Regions from separate parts of the Exiguobacterium sp. s101 genome, predicted to be linked through region 1. Evidence: riboswitches for the same ligand, from Rfam matches in the RefSeq annotation. Region 1 holds a riboswitch; the other holds the start of a gene.
What was found. A riboswitch is a leader RNA that binds a small molecule or an ion and turns the genes downstream of it on or off. The one in region 1 is predicted to bind FMN.
Positions count from the first base shown of each region.

Region 2: another riboswitch for FMN. It lies ahead of KNO76_RS09285 (ECF transporter S component); the one in region 1 lies ahead of ribD (bifunctional diaminohydroxyphosphoribosylaminopyrimidine deaminase/5-amino-6-(5-phosphoribosylamino)uracil reductase RibD).

Region 1 is NZ_JACSKX010000008.1:92,437-96,162, reverse strand. Features, by position in the region: gene KNO76_RS08640 (sensor domain-containing diguanylate cyclase) at 1-191, shown strand, start outside; gene KNO76_RS08635 (homing endonuclease associated repeat-containing protein) at 235-876, opposite strand; gene KNO76_RS08630 (undecaprenyl-diphosphate phosphatase) at 1,329-2,141, shown strand; FMN riboswitch at 2,222-2,364, shown strand; gene ribD (bifunctional diaminohydroxyphosphoribosylaminopyrimidine deaminase/5-amino-6-(5-phosphoribosylamino)uracil reductase RibD) at 2,517-3,581, shown strand; gene ribE (riboflavin synthase) at 3,581-3,726, shown strand, end outside.
Region 2 is NZ_JACSKX010000009.1:98,864-102,589, reverse strand. Features, by position in the region: gene KNO76_RS09295 (NAD-dependent epimerase/dehydratase family protein) at 1-208, opposite strand, end outside; gene KNO76_RS09290 (HesB/IscA family protein) at 321-677, opposite strand; FMN riboswitch at 775-917, shown strand; gene KNO76_RS09285 (ECF transporter S component) at 1,081-1,668, shown strand; gene KNO76_RS09280 (nucleotidyltransferase family protein) at 1,863-2,309, shown strand; gene KNO76_RS09275 (NupC/NupG family nucleoside CNT transporter) at 2,349-3,560, opposite strand.

The DNA of each region.
Region 1 (3,726 bases):
AACAGCATGATTTTGGGACAGAAGGAATGCGAATCACCGTGACGGCGAGTATTGGGATCGAAACGATTCATGAGTATGAGGACCTCGATACGGTATTGCGGCATGCGGACAGGGCTATGTATGTCGGGGCAAAATTCAATGGACGTGACCGGGTCGCCCACTATCACGACCTATCGACAGAAGTCAGATAAAAGGAGGACCTCCGCACGGGAATCCTCCTTTTGTATGAAATGATTATGAGTTCGTATTATAAAGTTCAGATTCAACCGCATGAACAGCGGCTGACCAGGAGCCATAGCGATGTAAAATGGCTTTTGTTGAAGGTTTGTTATTCCGCTTCGCCCATTCACGATACGCTTCGAATGAAAGCGAAAATCCCATTTCTTGAATGGCTTCACGAAGAGCATCGGATAGTTCTGTTTTCGAATAGGTCACACTCGCCTCAAGGCCCGCTTCGGCACAGGCATCATGCCACGAACCGAACGTTTTGACGATATGATAATGGCTCGGTGCCTTCGGATGGAGCTTTCGCCATTGCTGATACTTCTTCAAGGTGATAATCGAGCCCATGTCTCGCGAATAAAGTGCGAGCGTCTCGACGATGTCCTCACGTGTATACTTCGGCATTTTGTCTGGCAATTCGACAGTAGATTCTCCATGCCATTCATAGCCTGCGATGGCAAGTGCCTCAGCCCATGACCCGAACTGACGAATGATGGATTCAGGGGATGGCCATTTCTGTTCCATCGCGAAGCGACGGTAGACAGACCGGCGTGGACGTTCCTTCAGCAAGTCCCCGAGAAGGCGGATGCAATGGATCATCCTTTGCTGTTCGGTGGACAAGTGATGGGATTTAGTGGATAGCGTTTGACTCAATGATGGTTCCTCCTTCCGTGGACTCAAATCTGAACCGACAAAGATGAAAAAAATGCTTCTACAATCATACTATCGGATTGTTTTTTGGATTTATTAACGTGAATTTGAAATTTTTTAAACAATTCCTAAGAATTAGGTAGGACTAAAGACTCAGTTGATAATTTCAAAAAATGGTAACAGCTCTATTACAAATTAAATCGAATATCGTGAGAAATGTAAACATAAAGTTTTAATCATCCAAAATTGTCATATTTTATAAAAAAGTACCCAACTGGAGAGTTGGGGTCATCGCCTTCGCTCCAGATGAGTACCCTTCTATAATAAATTTAATTTTCAGACTAATCAATCGAATTATGAAATTAGTTCAAAAAAAATTAAACGACTGGTCAATGAAAGTCCGATTCTGCTAAAATAGCCGCATTGAGTGAAAAACAGAAAAGAGGATCATCACTATGACAGTTTGGTTATTTTATACGTTGCTTGGATTGATTCAAGGTTTCACTGAGCCGATTCCGATTTCATCGAGTGGACATCTCGTTATCTTCCAAGAACTATTTAACATTGACTTGCCGGGATTGTCATTTGAAGTTTTCGTAAACTTCGCTTCGCTTCTCGCTGTCTTAACGATTTATCGAAAGGATGTTGTTCGCCTCATCGTGAGTTTGTGGACCTTCTTATTCAAAAAAGACCGAACGGACGAGACGATGGTCGATGTGAAGTTCATCGGATTACTACTCGTTGCAACGGTGCCAGCCGGTGTCTTTGGTGTCCTTTTCGGGGACTGGATCGGAGAAGTGCTCGGTGGCGTGGCCACAGTCGGGTATACGCTCATCATCACGGGACTCGCCCTTTGGTTCATCCGAGACATGCGAGGGAACAAAGGAGACGGTGGCATCACGCTTCGTGACGCCGTATTGATCGGGCTCGCGCAAGCCGTGGCACTCATTCCCGGAATCAGTCGGTCCGGGGCGACAATCGTCATGGCGATGTTACTCGGCATCAAGCAAGAATCGGCACTTCGTTTCTCGTTCTTCCTGTTCATCCCAATCAGTCTCGGGACGATGATTTTGGATGGTCCGACGCTCTTTACGAATCCAGAGACGCGTGACTTGTTCGGTCCGCTCATCCTGGCATTCATCGCATCTTACGTGTTGACGGCCATTTCGTTGAAGTGGTTCCAGCACATCATGGCGAAAGGCGAATTGAAATATTTCTCATATTATTGCTGGATTGTTGGACTTCTCGTCGTCCTCTTTCTCGCATAATCGGGACGCTACTCTCACGAGTGGCGTTCTTTGTTTTGCGTAATAAAAATAATTGCGATACAGTAAATCTGTACAAACAAATATTCCTTCGGGGTCGGGTGAAATTCCCAACCGGCGGTGATGGGCCCATGCCCTAAGTCCGTGACCCGGGCGCACGTGTGCGAACGGTGGATCTAGTGAGACTCTAGAGCCGACAGTATAGTCTGGATGGGAGAAGGAACAAAAAACAGGTCCGCGTGACCTGTGCTTCGTCGTACGCTTTTCTGTATAGAAAACGTTTATTTGGCTTGCCCAAAAGCGACGGAACCCTCCCACCAAGACCCTAAGGACCTTTCCTTAGGGTCTTTTGTTTGTACGGAAAAAGGAGGGAGAAAGATGAAACAGTACATGGAACAGGCCATTCAATTGGCCAAATCAGCCGATGGTCAAACCGGTGTCAATCCGCTCGTCGGTGCCGTGCTCGTCAAAGACGGACGCATCGTCGGAACGGGTGCCCATCTCAAGGCGGGCGAACCACATGCAGAGGTCCATGCCATCCGGATGGCTGGTCCCGCTGCATACGGGGCGACATTATATGTCACGCTCGAACCGTGCTCGCATCAAGGCAAGACGCCGCCGTGCGCAAATCTGATCGTGGAATCGGGCATCAAACGTGTCATCGTCGCCATGAAGGATCCGAACCCGCTCGTTGCAGGTAATGGGATTATTCGTCTTCAAACGGCCGGTATCGAGGTCAAAGTCGGTCTGCTTGAGGAGGAGGCGCGGGCATTGAATCCCGCGTTCTTGCGGTCGCTTGAGACGAAACGACCGTATGTCATCTTGAAGACGGCGACGAGCCTAGATGGGAAAGTCGCCTTGGAGACGGGAGAGAGTCAATGGGTGACAAGCCCGGAAGCCCGTCGTGATGTGCATGAACTACGTGCCACGGTCGATGCGATTTTGACTGGGATTGGCACGGTGCTTGCGGATGATCCGTCGCTCACGGTTCGATTGGGTCATGAGACGCGTCAACCGAAACGGGTCGTGCTCGACCGTGACCTACGATTACCGTTCGCCAGTACGCTGGCCCGGACCGCAGAAGACGTCCCGGTGCTCCTCTTCACTTCGTCTGATGAAGCAGAGCGACGTGAACGAGCTCAAGCTGTCGGCGTCAAATTATTCGATTATACGTCGCTCGATATGGTCCTCGAAACACTATACGCGAATGGAATCGGGCGTGTATTGATCGAGGCCGGTCCGACGCTCGTCACATCACTCCTTGACGGAGGCTACGTGGATGAATGGGTCGCCTATCAATCACCACGGGTGTTCGGCGGGAAACATGGCGTCTATCGCTCACAACAGGTTGGTTCGATTGAGGACATCTCCCGTTTTATGATTCATCAGGTCGAAACGGTCGGACCCGACTTGAAAGTCGTCTTTCGAAAGGGGGCGTTCTGATGTTCACGGGAATCGTAGAAGAAATCGGGTCGGTCAAAGCGGTCAAGCGCAACGGGCCATCTTTACGACTCGTCTTGTCAGCTGAGAATGTGCTCGATGATGTGAAGATCGGGGACAGTATTGCCGTGAATGGGATCTGTCTCAC
Region 2 (3,726 bases), on a different contig from region 1:
CGTAGACGAGATCGTACCGTTCACGTGCTAAGTCTTTCAATGTCGCCACCGATTGACGATCTCCTTTGACGGACCGAATCCCTTCGGCTTCTGGTACTTGCAGTTGGCCCCTCGTCACAATCGTCACATCGTCCCCCGCTTCAGCAAGTCGCAGCGCGAGCCGTTTCCCGAAATAGCGTGATCCTCCAAAAATCAATACTTTCCTCATCACCCTAGCCCCCTTTGATACGATTCTCTTTCTTACATTCCCTTTCCCTGCCGTTCTGTAACTGCTCGAATTGCACAAAAAAAAGACTATGGCGTTCCATAGTCTAAACTAGTTAGCAATCTCCTGGTGTCCCGGCATTCGTCGCCGTCCGGAAACTCGAACCGCAGCCACATGTTGCGATGGCATTCGGGTTTTTAATCGTGAAGCCCCCACCGAGCATCGACTGCTTGTAGTCAATCTCGAGTCCGTCGACGACTCCATGGTCTGCTTCAGCGACGATGACGCGGATGCCGTGATGATCGAATTGAACATCTTTGTCCGTTTTTTCCTCGTCAAAGCCCATCCCGTAAGATAGTCCCGTACATCCACCACCTTGTACTTTTACTCGCAAGTATTGCGCTTCCGGGCGTTCGGCCTGTTTCATCATCTCTTGCACTTGAAGTGCGGCTGACTCTGTTAAATGAATCATTTGAACTCCTCCTTATATATCTTCATTTCAAGTCAATTGACTTGTAGTTTTGTGCATTTTCTTGTATAACTAAACTGTAACAAAAAAAATTAAATCGTTCCATCTTCGGGGCAGGGTGAAATTCCCGACCGGCGGTATTGAAGAATTTATTCTTCTCAGCCCGTGAGCGAGCAAGGCGTTGCTTGCTGATTTCGTGAGATTCGAAAGCCGACAGTATAGTCTGGATGGGAGAAGATGGCGGCATCCGACCGATATCCGGATGTTTTCTTTGACGTGGACTCTTCCACCTCAGAAAACATCTATTTCGTATGCGCGTAAACTCTCCCGATTGTCTCTAGTGCAATCGGGTTTTTATATGCGACGGGTGCCATTCATCGAGGAGCGACCTAAAGGAGAGATTCTGATGAAAACTACGCGCAATAAACGACTGACTACAATGGTGACGTTGGCGATGCTCGGGACGATTTCGTTCGTACTCATGCTATTCAACTTCCCGCTCCCATTCTTACCGCCATTCCTTAAAGTGGACTTTAGTGACATTCCTGCACTCATTGCCGGAATCGTCTTTTCCCCACTCGCAGGAGTCGTGGTCGTCGGATTGAAAAACGTCTTGTACTACGTCTTTAACGGTGGCGGTGTACCAGTCGGAGAAGTCGCAAACTTCTTCGCAGGTGTAGCCTTCATGTACCCAGTTGCTTGGTTCTACCACAAACGTAAGACGAACAAAGCACTCGCTTCCGGCTTACTCGCCGGAACAATTACGATGGCACTTAGCCTCGCCATTTTAAACTATCTTGTCATCTTGCCCGCCTATGCGTTCTTTTTCGGAATGGCAGACATGGCAGACCCGGCAGTGAAAACGGACCTTGTCCTTTACGGGATTTTACCGTTCAACTTGATTAAAGCGATTTTAATCAGCGCGCTCTTCGTCCCTCTTTTCATGAAATTGAAGCCGTGGATCGAACGTCAACGCGTCCAACTTCAAGCATAATCGATATACGAGCATCTAGGCTTTGCCTAGGTGCTTTTTTAACCGAAATTTAGGGAGGGTACTCTAATGATGACTGACGAACAGAATTTGATTCATTTTTTCAGCAAGATTCAGAACTCATACAGCATCTCCATACTGTCGCCACCCTCAATCTACCGGATTGGTTGATTTGCGCGGGTTATATTCGCGCGAAAGTGCGGGACCATCTTCACGGATACGATACACCGACAGAGACGGATGACGTGGATGTGATTTATTTCGACCCGATTCATCCGGAAGAATCCACCGAGAAAAAATTAGAGCGGACGTTGTATCAACTGAACCCAGGCGTACCTTGGTCAGTCAAAAACCAAGCAAGAATGCATCATGTGAACCATCTCCCGCCGTACACTTCATCGACCGATGCACTCGCACACTTCCCCGAGACCGTGACAGCAGTCGGGGTGAGACTCAATTCAAATGACGAGCTCATCCTTGCCGCGCCGTATGGGATTCAAGATTTGCTCAGTCTACAAGTGAAGCCAACACCGTTCTTTGAAGCAAACTCTTCAAACCATCCGATCTATTTGAAGCGACTAAAACAAAAAAACTGGCGCACCCAATGGCCGAACATCACACTTCACCAATCATCTGTATACTAAAAAGCGACCACCGAAGTGATCGCTTTTTTCTTATACCGATTAGAGAAGAAGTCCAGCCAAAGTAGCTGACATCAAGTTTGCAAGCGTACCTGCGAGAATCGCGAGAACACCCATGCGTGCGATATCTCCACGACGGTTTGGTGCCATACCACCAAGACCACCGAGAAGGATTGCGAGTGATGAGATGTTTGCGAAACCACAAAGTGCGAATGCGATCATCGCTTCTGTACGAGCTGACAAATCACCTGAACCGATGATTGGTGCAAATTCAGAGAATGCGACAAATTCGTTCAAGACTAATTTTTGGCCAAGGAAGCTACCGAATTGTACAGCATCTGCCCACGGTACACCGATGACGAAAGCAAGTGGCGCAAAGACATAACCGAGAATCAACTGTAATGACAATCCGTCAAATCCGAAAAGACCACCAACTGATCCGAGGATCAAGTTAACGAGTGCAATCAATGAGACGAATGCAAGAAGCATCGCACCAACGTTCAATGCAAGGAAGAGACCATCAGATGCCCCTCGTGCAGCCGCATCGACAAAGTTTGCTGCTTTATTCTCTTCGTCTTCAACGATTTCGATGTCATCATCGGCTTCCTCAGACTCAGGAACGATGATTTTAGCAAACAATAGACCGGCTGGCGCTGCCATGAAACTCGCTGCTAGCAAGTACTCAAGCGGTACACCAAGCGCTGCGTAACCAGCAAGAACAGATCCGGCAACCGATGCAAGACCACCGACCATGACCGCGAAGAGCTCAGACTGTGTCATTGTTGGAAGATAAGGCTTGATGACAAGCGGTGCTTCCGTTTGACCGACGAAGATGTTCGCCGTTGCTGAAAGTGACTCTTTACGTGATGTCCCGAGTGCTTTCGAAAGTGCCGTACCAAGAATACGGATGACCCATTGCATGACGCCAAGGTAGTAAAGCAATGCGATTAATGATGACATGAACACGATGATTGTCAAGACTTGGAAAGCGAATACAAAGTTCCCTTCCCCTACAGCTGTACCGAAGACGAAGCTAATCCCTTCGTTTGCTGTATTCAATACCGCTTGAACTCCTCCAGAGATCCAAGCAAGTGCCGTACGCCCCCAAGCTGTATACAATACGAGGAAAGCGAAAGTGAACTGGACTGCAAATGCAGCAAGGACAGTACGCCATTTGATGGCTTTACGGTTGGTAGAGAAGATGTAAGCGATTGCAATTAGTGACAAAATACCAACCACACTCATGATTTTCATTGATGTTGTGCTCCTTTCATATTAAACAAAGCGATTATATGTGTCATACCCGAAAAGAGATGTGCCCTACCGTTTGAAACGCTTTCTTTTTACCGTTGTTAAACGTCAGACAACCTACATTCGAACCTCTTAGAATATACCATCCCTCTTTTTAAAATGCAACGGG